DNA from 2 places in the Streptomyces sp. NPDC014861 genome. Region 1 is predicted to be linked to the other one. Evidence: riboswitches for the same ligand, from Rfam matches in the RefSeq annotation. Region 1 holds a riboswitch; the other holds the start of a gene.
The links. A riboswitch is a leader RNA that binds a small molecule or an ion and turns the genes downstream of it on or off. The one in region 1 is predicted to bind S-adenosylmethionine.
Positions count from the first base shown of each region.

Region 2: it holds a riboswitch for S-adenosylmethionine, as region 1 does, so the genes downstream of both, thrC (threonine synthase) here and ACF1BN_RS11190 (aminotransferase class V-fold PLP-dependent enzyme) in region 1, are expected to answer to the same signal.

Region 1 is NZ_JBIBWV010000004.1:371,199-377,581, forward strand. It holds gene ACF1BN_RS11190 (aminotransferase class V-fold PLP-dependent enzyme) at 1-1,190, opposite strand, end outside; SAM riboswitch class IV at 1,390-1,506, opposite strand; gene trpD (anthranilate phosphoribosyltransferase) at 1,594-2,658, opposite strand; gene ACF1BN_RS11200 (cytochrome bc complex cytochrome b subunit) at 2,787-4,412, opposite strand; gene ACF1BN_RS11205 (Rieske 2Fe-2S domain-containing protein) at 4,409-5,461, opposite strand; gene ACF1BN_RS11210 (c-type cytochrome) at 5,458-6,267, opposite strand; gene ACF1BN_RS11215 (heme-copper oxidase subunit III) at 6,342-6,383, opposite strand, start outside.
Region 2 is NZ_JBIBWV010000016.1:116,616-122,998, forward strand. It holds gene ACF1BN_RS26870 (trehalose-6-phosphate synthase) at 1-510, opposite strand, end outside; gene ACF1BN_RS26875 (hypothetical protein) at 594-2,624, opposite strand; gene ACF1BN_RS26880 (glucosyl-3-phosphoglycerate synthase) at 2,663-3,604, opposite strand; SAM riboswitch class I at 3,726-3,868, shown strand; gene thrC (threonine synthase) at 3,853-5,172, shown strand; gene ACF1BN_RS26890 (MoaD/ThiS family protein) at 5,190-5,468, shown strand; gene ACF1BN_RS26895 (cold-shock protein) at 5,892-6,095, shown strand.

The sequences.
Region 1 (6,383 bases):
AGGGTGCGGACGAGCGGGTGGGCGCAGAAGAGGCCGTCGCGGACGCCGATGCCGTACTCGGCGGAGAGGGCGGCGGCGAAGTGGGAGCTGTTCCAGCCGTCGACGACGAAGGAGATGACGCCGACCCGGGGCGCGTCGTCGCCGAAGAGCGAGAGGACGCGGACCTCGGGCACCTCGGCGAGCCCGGCGCGGACGGTGTCGATGAGGTGCCGCTCGCGGGCGACGAGGGTGTCGAAGCCCGCCTCGGTCAGCGCCTTGCAGGCGGAGGCGATGGAGTAGACGCCGATGACGTTCGGGGAGCCGGCCTCGTGGCGGGCCGCGGTGGTGTGCCACTCGACGTCCACGCCGCCGTCGGCCCGGCGGGCCACGGTGCGGGAGGCGCCGCCGCCGGCCAGGTACGGCTCGGCGGCCCGGAGCCAGTCGGCGCGGCCGGCGAGGACGCCGGAGCCGAAGGGCGCGTAGAGCTTGTGCCCGGAGAAGGCGACCCAGTCCACGTCCAGTTCACGCACGGAGACCGGGTGGTGCGGGGCGAGCTGGGCGGCGTCGAGGACGATCCGGGCGCCGTGCGCGTGGGCGGCGGCGGCCAGTTCGCGGACCGGCCACAGCTCGCCGGTGACGTTCGACGCGCCGGTGACGCACACCAGCGCCGGGCCGTGCGGGTCGCGGTCGGCGAGGGCGCGCTCCAGGGTCTCGACGGCCTGCGCGGGGGTGCGGGGGGCGTTGAGGTAGGTGACCTGCGCGTCGCGCCAGGGCAGCAGGGAGGCGTGGTGCTCGGTCTCGAAGACGAAGACCTGGCAGTCGGCGGGGACCACCTGGGCGAGGAGGTTGAGCGAGTCGGTGGTGGAGCGGGTGAAGACGACCTGGTCGTCCTCCCGGCAGTCGAGGAACTCGGCGACGGTGACGCGGCTCTGCTCGAAGAGGTCGGTGGAGAGCTGGGAGAGGTACCCGGCGCCGCGGTGGACGCTGCCGTAGTACGGGGCGTAGGCGGCGACGTCGTCCCAGACCCGCTGGAGGGCGGGGGCGCTGGCGGCGTAGTCGAGGGCCGCGTAGGTCACCTCGCCACCGGTGACGAGCGGGACGGTGACGTCGCGGCCGAGGACGGCCAGCGGGCCGGTGCAGCAGGCGTCGGCGGAGTCGGCGGCGGTGACGGCGGAGGGGGCGGTGACGGCGGCGTTCGGGCGTGCGGACATGGCGGAGTCTCCCGGGAGGGCGGGGCGAGTGGCGTGAAAGCCCGCAGGACGGCACGAGGGGCCGGTCGCGTACGGGTGGTGCCTCGACATGCGACGAGAAAGGTGCCGCACGGAGGGGAAGAGGGGCCGAAGGCCCTATCGCATTCGCTTGCTCACGAGACCGCTCCCTCGAGGACCAGGACCCCAGGGATGGCGCAGGGGTCCGCGCTTGCCGAGGACCTTGCTGTCCACGGCCTGGTCTTCACCCGGGGCACCCCGCCACGGACGGAGGGTTGCCGGACAGCCAGCCGGGGCTTGAGGGCTGTCACTCATGACCTGTTGCCGAACGTATGCCACCGCTCGCGGTCCGCGCAACCCCGTCCGTATTCCGGGACGGGTGTCTCGCGGACCGCGCGGCGGTCCTTCAGGCGTTGCTGGCGGTGATCCAGCGGTCGAGGGCCGCGCGGGCGGCGCCGGAGTCGACGGACTCGGCGGCCCGTGCCATGCCGGCGCGCAGCTGCTCCGCGAGGGTGCCCTCGCCGGGCTCCAGCGCGGTGAGCGCCGCCGCCGCGTTGAGCAGCACCGCGTCGCGTACCGGCCCGGTCTCGCCGGCGAGGACGCGGCGGGCGACGTCGGCGTTGTACGAGGCGTCGGCGCCGCGCAGGGCCTCCAGGGGCGCGTAGTCGAGGCCGACGTCCTTCGGGTCGAAGACCTCCTCGCGCACCGCGCCGTCCCGGACCACCCAGACCCGGGAGGTGCCGGTGATGGTCAGCTCGTCGAGGCCGTCGTCGCCGCGGAAGACCAGCGCCGAGTTGCCGCGCTCGGCGAAGACCCCGGCGACGATCGGCGCCATCCGGGGGTCGGCGACGCCGACGGCCTGGGCCTTCACCCGGGCCGGGTTGGTGAGCGGGCCGAGCACGTTGAAGGTGGTGCGGATGCCGAGCTGGCCGCGGGCGGCGGCGACGTGCCGCAGCGAGGGGTGGAACCTCACGGCGAAGCAGATGGTGATGCCGGCCTCCTCGGCGACCTCGGCCACCCGCTGCGGGGTGAGGCCGAGGTTGATGCCGAGCTTCTCCAGGACGTCGGAGGAGCCGGAGGCGGAGGACGCGGCGCGGTTGCCGTGCTTGACGACCCGGGTGCCGGTGCCGGCGACGACGATCGAGGCCATCGTGGAGATGTTGACGGTCTTGGCGCCGTCGCCGCCGGTGCCGACGATGTCGACGGCCGGTCCGGCCACCTCGATCGTGTTGGCGTGGGCGTACATCGTCCGGACGAGTCCGCTGATCTCCTCGACGGTCTCGCCCTTGGCCCGGAGCGCCACCATGAAGCCGGCGATCTGGGCGTCGGTCGCCTCACCGCTCATGATGAGGTCCATCGCCCAGGCGGTGTCGTCGGCGGAGAGGTCCTTCCCCTCCAGGAGGCCGTTCAGGAGGACGGGCCAGGAGCGGCCCGCCGTGGTCGGTCCTCCAGCGGGGGTCACAGCGCTCATGGCAGCTCCTGATGATCGTGCGTCGGATACGGGGTCCAGCCTATCGATCCGCGGGTACGGCAAAGAGCCCCGTCCATCGAATGGACGGGGCTCTCGCCGTGGCGACCTGCTCAGGAGGTCAGGAGGTCTCAGTGGTGGCCGTGGCCGCTCTGGATCTCCTTGTACTCGTCGAGGGTGGGCTTGGCGACCTGGTTGTCGTCGCCGTAGTAGCCCTTGTTGAGCTTGACCCGGAGCTTCTCGACCGCGCCGACCTTCCGCTCCACGCCGTTCTCGTCGACGGCCGGCGGCAGCTCGGCGGGCTGGTACTGCTCGTGCGCGGTGAGCTTGTACAGCTCGCCCTGGCTGAGCGGCTCGTGGATCTCGACGAACTCACCGTGCGGCAGGCGCTTGATGATGCCGGACTCGCGCCCGTGCAGCACCTTGTCCTTGTCGCGGCGCTGGAGGCCGAGGCAGATCCGCTTGGTGATGACGAACGCGATGACCGGGCCGGCGAAGAAGAAGATCCGCACGAACCAGGTGATCGAGTTGATCGACAGGTGGAAGTGGGTCGCCCAGAGGTCGTTTCCACCACCCACGAGCATGATCATGTACGCGGTGATCCAGGCGACACCGAAGGCGGTGCGCGTCGGAGCGTTGCGCGGGCGCTGCGCGATGTGGTGCTCGCGCTTGTCGCCGGTGATCCAGGACTCGATGAACGGGTAGACCGCGATCGCCGCGAGGACCAGCGGGAAGATCACCAGCGGGATGAACACGCCCAGGACGAGCGTGTGGCCCCAGAGGTTGATCTCCCAGCCCGGCATGACACGGATCAGACCCTCGGCGAAGCCCATGTACCAGTCGGGCTGGGCGCCGGTGGACACCTGGTCCGGCCGGTACGGGCCGAGGGCCCAGATCGGGTTGATCGAGGCGACCGCCGCGATGACCGTGATCACACCGAAGACCAGGAAGAAGAAGCCTCCGGCCTTCGCCATGTACACGGGGAGCAGCGGCATGCCGACGACGTTCTTGTTCGTCCGGCCGGGGCCCTCGAAGTGCGTGTGCTTGTGGACGAACACCAGGATCAGGTGCGCGACCACCAGGCCCAGCATGATGCCGGGGAGCAGCAGCACGTGCGCCGAGTAGAACCGGGCCACGAAGTCGCCGCCGGGGAACTCGCCGCCGAAGAGGAACATCGACAGGTAGGTGCCGACGATCGGCACCGACAGGATCGCGCCCTGCATGAAGCGGACACCGGTGCCGGAGAGCAGGTCGTCCGGGAGCGAGTAGCCGGTGAAGCCGGTGAACATGCCCAGGAAGAACAGCAGGAAGCCGAACAGCCAGTTGATCTCACGCGGCTTGCGGAAGGCGCCCGTGAAGAAGACGCGCATCATGTGCACGAACATGCCGGCGAGGAAGATCAGCGCCGCCCAGTGGTGGATCTGCCGGATGAGCAGGCCACCGCGCACCTCGAAGGAGATGTGCATGGTCGAGTTGAACGCCTCGGACATCAGCTGTCCCTGGAGCGGGACGTACGGTCCGGCGTACTCCACCTCGTTCATCGACGGGTGGAAGAACAGCGTCAGGTAGACGCCCGTCAGGATGATGATGAGGAAGCTGTAGAGGCAGATCTCGCCCAGCATGAAGGACCAGTGGTCCGGGAAGATCTTCCGCATGTTGGCCTTGGCCAGCGTGTAGATCCCCAGGCGACCGTCGGCCCAGTCGGCGATCCGCTCACCGGCGGGCGCCTTCTTCTCCGTGTTGGTCACAGTGCTCATCCGCGCTCCCAGAAAGAGGGACCGACGGGCTCGTCGAAGTCGCCGTGCGCTTCGAGGAAGCCCTCGTCGTTCACGCCGATCCGCAGCTGCGGGAGGGCGTGACCGGCCGGGCCGAAGATGACTCGGGCGCCGTCGGACAGGTCGAAGGTGGACTGGTGGCACGGGCAGAGCACGTGGTGGGTCTGCTGCTCGTACAGCGAGATCGGGCAGCCGACGTGGGTGCAGATCTTCGAGAAGGCGACGATGCCGTCGTGCGACCACTCGAGCTCGCGCTTGTCCTTGATGTCCTCCGGCTGGATCCGGACGATCATCAGGGCGGCCTTGGCGATCTCGACCTGGAAGTGGTGGTCGTGCTCCGAGAGGCCCTCGGGCATCGCGAAGGTCAGCGAGCCGACGGCCACGTCCTCGGGACGCAGCGGCTCGTGCGTGTTCATGTTGATGAGCAGCTTGCCCTTGGCCCACAGCGTGGTCCGGAGCTTCTTCTCGGGCAGCGGGCCCATGTCACGCAGCAGCACGACGCCGGAGAGCGGCACCAGGGCCAGCGCGCCGAACATGGTGTTGCGGATGAGCTTGCGGCGGCCGAAGCCGGACTCGGCGGCGCCGGCCGCGAAGTCCGCCATGACCTTCGCCTTGACCTCGGGGGTCGCCGCCATCGGGTGGCGCTCGTCCGCGATCTCGACGTCGGACATCAGGGTGCGGGCCCAGTGGACCGCGCCCGCGCCGATGAAGAAGAGGGCGAGACCGAGCGTCCAGCCGAGCGCGAAGTTGAGCGCGGACACGTGGCCGAAGGGCCAGATGTACACGTTCTTGTCGACCGGGAAGATCACGTACGAGGCGATGAAGCCGACGGTGGCCAGCATCGACAGCACGAACATGAAGGCGACCGCGCGCTCGGACCGACGGGCGGCCCGCTCGTCGATGTCCTGGATGCGCGGCTTGTGGGGCGGAAGGCCCGGGTCGACGAACGGGTTGTCCGCGACCTTCACCGCGCCGTGCGCGGTGTCCTGCCCTGCCGGCAGGTTCTCTTCTGGAATCTCTTGGCTACTCATGACTTCTTGGCCTTAGCGGTGTGGGCCGCGACCCAGATGGCAACTGCGATCAGCCCGCCCAGACCGAAGACCCAGGCGAACAGGCCCTCGGAGACGGGGCCGAGGCCACCGAGCGAGAGGCCGCCCGGGCTGACGGTCTTCTCGCCGTTGACGGCCTGGACGTACGCGATGATGTCCTTCTTCTCCTTCTCCGGCATGGTCGTGTCCGGGAAGGAAGGCATGTTCTGCGGGCCGGTCTGCATGGCCTCGTAGAGATGCTTCGGGCTGACGCCCTCGAGGGTCGGGGCGTACTTGCCGTGGGTCAGGGCGCCGCCCTCACCGGTGAAGTTGTGGCACTGCGCGCAGTTGGTGCGGAACAGTTCGCCACCCTTGGCGACGTCGGCACCCGCCGGGTCGTACTGGCCTTCCTTCGGCGTGATCGGGCCGGCTCCGAGGGAGGCCACGTACGCCGCGAGCTGGTCGATCTCGGCCTGCGTGTAGATGACCTTCTTCTTCGGGACCTGGGCGCCCGGCTGCTGCGCCGGCATGCGGCCGGTGCCGACCTGGAAGTCCACGGAGGCGGAGCCCACGCCGACGAGGGACGGGCCGTCAGTGGTGCCCTGACCGCCGGTTCCGTGGCAGCTGGCGCAGCCGACGGAGTAGAGCTTCTTGCCCTCCTCGATGGCGAGGGACTGGGCGGTTTCATCGGCCTTCGCCGTGCCCGCGGGCGCGAACGCGGCGTACAGCCCCCCCGTGGCCGCCAGCGCGAGAAGTAGGACGACGACCGCCGCCAGCGGATGGCGTCGTCGTGCGGAGAGCTTTTTCACGGATTACCCCGGTGTCAGGATCTTCTGCGTCGATGCTTGCTGGATGTCGGTCCGCCGCGACGGGCGGTGGCCGACTACTTGATCATGTAGATCGTGGCGAAGAGGCCGATCCAGAC
Region 2 (6,383 bases), on a different contig from region 1:
CACCCACGGCGTGTGCGTGAAGTGGCTGATCCGCAGGTCGGGGCGGAGCTCGCGGAGCATGCCGGGCACCAGCGCCAGGTGGTAGTCCTGCACCAGGACCGCCGCGCCCTCGGAGGCCTCGGCCGCCAGGGCCTCGGCGAAGGCGCGGTTGTAGCCGCGGTAGGCCTCCCAGCGGCGCCGGAAGGCGGCGTCGAAGACGGGCTCGCGGGGGATGTCGTACAGGTGGTGGTGGAGGAACCACAGCACCGAGTTGGCGATGCCGTTGTACGCGTCGGCGTACACCTCGGGGTCGATGTCCAGCATCCGCACCCCGGGCTCGGCGACCCCGCGCCGGACGGCCTCGCGGTCGCCGTCGCCGAGCGCCGCGCAGACCCAGAGGCTGTCCTGGGAGTCCACGGCGCTGAGGCCGGAGACGAGGCCGCCGCCGCCCCTGCGGGAGGAGAGCGCGCCGTCGTCACCGAGCGTGTACGAGACGGGCCCTCGGTTGGATGCCACCAGTACCGAAACCATGTGGCGAACCTAGCCCGTCACGTAAACGCTCAAACGTACGTATACGGTCGGCGGTCGGCCGGACACGCAGGGCGGCCCGCACCCTAGTCGATCCGCCGGCCGCGCATCGCCGCCTTCGCGACCAGGCCCGTCGCCGCGAGGACCACCGCGAGCGCCCCGAGCAGCCACAGCCGTTCGCCGTCGCCGCCGGTCTCGGCCATCGAGCCGCCGCCCCCGCCGCCGGTTCCGCCGGCGCTCCAGCCGGCCCCGTCGCCGCTGCCGCCGTGACCCGGGCCGGGGGCCGGGGCCGGGGCTGCGCCGGTGGTGGCCACGGAGCGTGAGGGGGACGGGTCGGCGGGCTCCGTGGCGGGTCGCTCCGAGGGGACCGGGGCGGTCGGGTCCGGAGCCCCCGACGGGGTCGTGGCGGAGGAGGCCGGGGCCGGGTCCGCCGGAGGAGCCGGCGTGGACGGGGACGGGGCGGACCGGGGCGGGGCGGACGCGGGCCGGGCGGACCCCGTCAGGGTCGAGGGTGGGGTCGGGGTGGACCCGCTCGGGGTCGCGGCGGATCCGGTCGGGGTCGGGGTGGATCCGGTCGGGGTCGGGGTCGGGGTCCGGACCACCGCGGTCGCCGCGCACGCCGGATCCCCGCTGCCCTTGTCGCAGTGGGAGCGCGGCGAGCCCACCTCGACCACGCCGCGGAGTCTCCCGTCGCCGGTGACCGGGTCCTCGACCCTCACCGAGTACGTCAGGGTCGCCGTCCCCCCGGCCGGGAGGTCACCGGTCCAGCCGATCCGCGACCTCCCGTCCCGGACCTCGCCGAGGTCCGCCTTCGCGTCGCCCGCGCGGGAGGCGTCGTCGAGGACGCCGGTCAGGTCGTCGGTGAAGGAGGCGCCCGGCCGGTCGAGCCCGCTGACGTTCTTCGCGGTGATCGTGTACGTGAGGGTGCCGCCCGGCCTCACCGTGCGCGGCTCCACCGTCCTGGTGACCTCCAGGTCGGGCACCGGCACCGAGAAGGCGAGGCCGGCGGGCACGTAGGTGTCGCCGCTGGTGGAGAAGGCCGGCTCCGCCGAGGTCGCGCCCACCGGGACGGCGCCCTCCGGGAGGTCGAACCGTTTCGCGTCGACGGAGAGGTTGGCGGCGAGGTCCGGGGAGAGCGCGCCGTCGCCCCGGCCGACGAAGAAGTCGTCGGGGTCGCCCGTACGGGCCTCGGTGATGCTCCTCCCGTTCACCAGGAACCTGTCGCCGGGCGTGTTCCGGTCGCCCCCGTACGCCGTCACGCCCACCCGCACCCTGCCCGGGGAGCGGTGGAAGCCGTCCACCGTGACCGTCGTCGCCGGGGAGCCCGCGCGCTGGAGCACGTGCCCGCCGTGGACGTGGACGCTGCGCCGCTCCGGCGCCCGGGCAGGGTCGGGGCCGGGGAAGCGGTGGACGACGGTCAGGGACCAGCCGGCGGCGCAGCCCTTGCCGGCGGCCGCCCACACCCCGTCCACGCCGATCTCCACCGGCGCGCCCGTCCCCGAGACGCCCGCGAAGGCGGCGGTCACGTCGGACTCGCCGGTGTAGTAGTGCGGTCCGCCCGCATCGGGCGGGTCCACGACCATGCTGTCGATCGCGACCGGCACGGCCGCCCTCGCGCCGACCGTGAGCCGAGGGGTCGTCGTCGCCGGGTCCCCGGGGGAGGGGTCCACCTCGGCGCCGGACGGGTCGCAGTGCTTCGACGGCGCTCCGCCCGGGCTCCGGTGGGTGCCGTCGTTGCCGCCCCAGTAGAGCCGGGCGTAGGCCACGTCCGCGCCCTCGGGGATCCGGACCCGGGCGGTGCTGGAGCCGTACGCGTCGCCGCGGCCGTCGGTGTCGGACCGGCGCGTGACGAAGGCGCCGGTGTCGCCGGAGCCCTCGCCCTGCGTGGCGGCGGCGCAGCGGGCGGCCGGGTCGGCGGGGGTCTCCGGGCAGACCACGACGGTGTTGCCGATCGTGGTGAAGTCCCCGTACAGGGACTCCTGGTACCGCTGTCCGAAGGGTTCGACGACGTCCGCGGCGGCCGGTCCGGCCGCCGCCGTCGCGAGCGGGCCCGCGGCGAGCAGGCCCGCCGCGAGCACCCGGGTCACGCGGGAGGGGTGAGATCGTACGAATCGCATAAAAGGGCAATGTATGCAAAACATACGATTCAGGGCTGTTACGCCACGCGGCGGTGCGCGTACTCCGCGATCTCGGTCATCGGCGGACGCTCCTCCGTGTCCACCGCGTACGTCCGCGGCTCGAAGCCCGACGCGCCCCGCTCGAACTGGGTCAGCCGGGGGCGGACGAGCTGGCCCCGGGAGAGCCGCAGCTGCGCCGTCCGGTAGATCGCCGCCGCCATCCGGCCCAGCGCCTGCCCGTCCTGGTGCCGGTGCTTGCGCACCCCCACGTCCACCTGCGCCAGCGCGTCCAGGCCCACCGTGTGCAGCGCGTCCACCAGGAGCCCCAGCTCCACTCCGTAACCGACCGGGAAGGGCAGCCGTTCGAGCAGCGAGCGCCGCGCCGCGTACTCCCCGCCCAGCGGCTGGACGACGCCGGCCAGGCGCGGCCAGTGCAGATTGAGCAGCGGGCGTGCCACCAGCTCCGTCACCCGACCGCCCTGACCAGGCGTGTCTCCGAACGGGCGGTCGTACATCGCCTTGACGAAGTGCACCTCCGGGTCGGTGAGCAGCGGGCCCACGATGCCGGTGACGAAGTCCGCCGAGAAGTCCCTCAGATCCGCGTCGACGAAGCACACCACGTCCCCGCTGGTCACCATGAGTGACCGCCACAGGACCTCGCCCTTGCCCGGGACCGCCGGGATCCGGGGGAGTATGTCGTCCCGCGCGACCACCCGGGCGCCGGCCGCCGCCGCGACCGCCGCGGTGCGGTCCGTCGAGCCCGAGTCGATCACCACCAGCTCGTCCACCAGCGGCACGGCGTCGGTCATCAGCTCGCGCCGGATCACGCTGACGATGTCCCCGACGGTCGCCTCCTCGTTCAGCGCGGGCAGCACCACGCTGACCGTCGTCCCCCGCTTGGCGGCGAGCACCCGCTCCAGCGGCCGGTCGGACACGGACCAGGACCGCCGGGTCAGCCAGCGCTCCACTTCTTCCAGCAACGTGATCTCCATCTCGCGGATCGGACGACCGTCTCCACCTTCGAAGCCTTCGGTTACAGTCTTGAACAACGCGGACGCCCGATGCATGTCGGGGTGCCACCCGCGTCTCACAATCGAATACCGCTCATCCAGAGGGGCAGAGGGATACGGCCCGTTGAAGCCCCGGCAACCCTCCAGTCGGTTTGTCTTGCGCCAGCGAGGCCCCCGGCTAGGGAAGGTGCCAAATCCGTCTCGTGGCGAAATGCGCCATGAGGAAGATGAGGAGAAAGGGCCTCCCCTCCATGTCTGTACAGACTGCCGCTCCCGCCACCACCGTCGACCTCGGTCCCGCGTCCGGGCTTTCCTGCCGGGAGTGCGGAGAGGTCTTCGCCCTCGGCCCGATCTTCGCCTGTGAGCTCTGTTTCGGCCCTCTCGAAGTGGCCTACGACCTCCCGGCCGCCGACCCCGAGGAGCTGCGCAAGCGGATCGAGGCCGGCCCCGCGAACATCTGGCGGTACGCGCCCCTGCTGCCCGTCCCCGCCGACGTCGCCGAGAAGCCGAACCTGAACCCCGGCTGGACCCCGCTGATCAAGGCCGACAACCTCGCCCGCGAGCTCGGCGTCGCCCCCGGCAAGCTCTTCGTCAAGGACGACTCCGGCAACCCGACCCACTCCTTCAAGGACCGGGTCGTCGCCCAGGCCATCGAGGCCGCCCGCGCCTTCGGCTTCACCACCCTCTCCTGCTCCTCCACCGGCAACCTGGCCGGCGCCGTCGGCGCCGCCGCCGCCCGCGCCGGCTTCCGCTCCTGCGTCTTCATCCCGCACGACCTGGAGCAGGGCAAGGTCGTCATGGCCGGGGTCTACGGCGGTGACCTCGTCGCCATCGAGGGCAACTACGACGACGTCAACCGCTTCTGCTCGGAGCTCATCGGCGACCCGCTCGGCGAGGGCTGGGGCTTCGTCAACGTCAACCTGCGCCCGTACTACGGCGAGGGCTCCAAGACGCTCGCGTACGAGATCTGCGAGCAGCTCGGCTGGGTCATCCCGGACCAGCTCGTCATCCCGATCGCCTCCGGCTCCCAGCTCACCAAGATCGACAAGGGGCTCCAGGAGCTCATCAAGCTGGGCCTGGTCGAGGACAAGCCGTACAAGATCTTCGGCGCCCAGGCCGAGGGCTGCTCGCCGGTCTCCGCCGCCTTCAAGGCCGGGCACGACGTGGTCCGCCCGCAGAAGCCGAACACCATCGCCAAGTCCCTGGCGATCGGCAACCCGGCCGACGGCCCCTACGTCCTCGACATCGCCCGCCGCACCGGCGGCGCCGTGGAGGACGTGAACGACGAGCAGGTCGTGGACGCGATCAAGCTGCTCGCCCGGACCGAGGGCGTCTTCGCGGAGACCGCGGGCGGCGTGACCGTCGGTGTGACGCGCAAGCTGGTCGAGAACGGCGTCATCGACCCGAACCTCACCACCGTCGTCCTCAACACCGGCGACGGCCTCAAGACCCTGGACGCCGTGGCCGACAGCTCTCAGGCGACCGCCACCATCCGCCCGAGCCTGGACGCGTTCCGCGACGCGGGCCTGGCCCACTGAAAGGTCCTGAAGACACCATGGCCGTGAACGTCCGCATCCCCACCATCCTCCGCACCTACACCGGCGGGCAGTCCGAGGTCGCCGCCGAGGGCGCGACCCTCGCCGAGGTCATCGCCGACCTGGAGAAGAACCACACCGGCATCGCCGCCCGCGTCCTGGACGACCAGGGCAAGCTGCGCCGCTTCGTGAACGTCTACGTGAACGACGACGACGTCCGCTTCGAGCAGGGCCTGGAGACCGCCACCCCGGACGGCGCGGGCGTCTCGATCATCCCCGCGGTCGCCGGCGGCTGCTGATCGCCCCGGGCCCGCCCGGGCCCTACCTGTCGGTACTGAATTGCCCCCTCCGCGAGAGAAAGCGGAGGGGGCAATTCTGCATGGTTGAGCGCGGTAGAGTTGGGGAAGTCCCCCGCGCCGCTCATGCCATACGCATATGAGCCCGGCCCGGGACCTGACAAGAATGCGACAACCGGCGGCCGGAATGCGCGCACAGTCTGCCCCTTATGCGCCTTTCGCCCGGCCCGACTTGCCCCGCAATTCAAGTATTTCTTCCGGATTCCCCTTTCCGCTCCGCCGAGATTTCCCGGTGGATTGCCCTGTTGCAGAGGGCAGTTGGACAGATACATTCAGCGGCGGTCGACGCGTTCCGGCGCAGGTTCTGACCCGGGTTCGTGAAGTGCGGATCCGCTCAAGGGCCAGTACGTAATAGGGGAGTTAGGCATGGCTCAGGGCACCGTCAAGTGGTTCAACGCGGAGAAGGGCTACGGCTTCATCGCGGTCGACGGTGGTGCGGATGTTTTCGTCCACTACAGCGCCATCCAGATGGATGGGTACCGCAGCCTCGAAGAGGGCCAGCGAGTCGAGTTCGAGATCTCGCAGGGTCAGAAGGGTCCGCAGGCGGACATGGTCAAGGTGACCGCCTGAGGCGCGGCGCGATCGGCCACCGACGTCTCGTCGTCGAGGGGCCCGCATCCCCCAGGGGGTGCGGGCCCCTCACGCGTTCCCGGAGGGTCCGGATCCGTCGCCCGATCCACTGCCCGATCCGGTGCCCGACTCGTCGCCCGATCCACTGCCTGATCCAGTGCCCGATCCACGAGAGTCGCTTGCACTCGCATGGGTCGAGTGCTAATCATTGGCGTTAGCACTCGGAAGGTGAGAGTGCTACGAGGACCGGGCATGACGAGGCCGCCGGCCGGGTGGGGCAAGGAACCA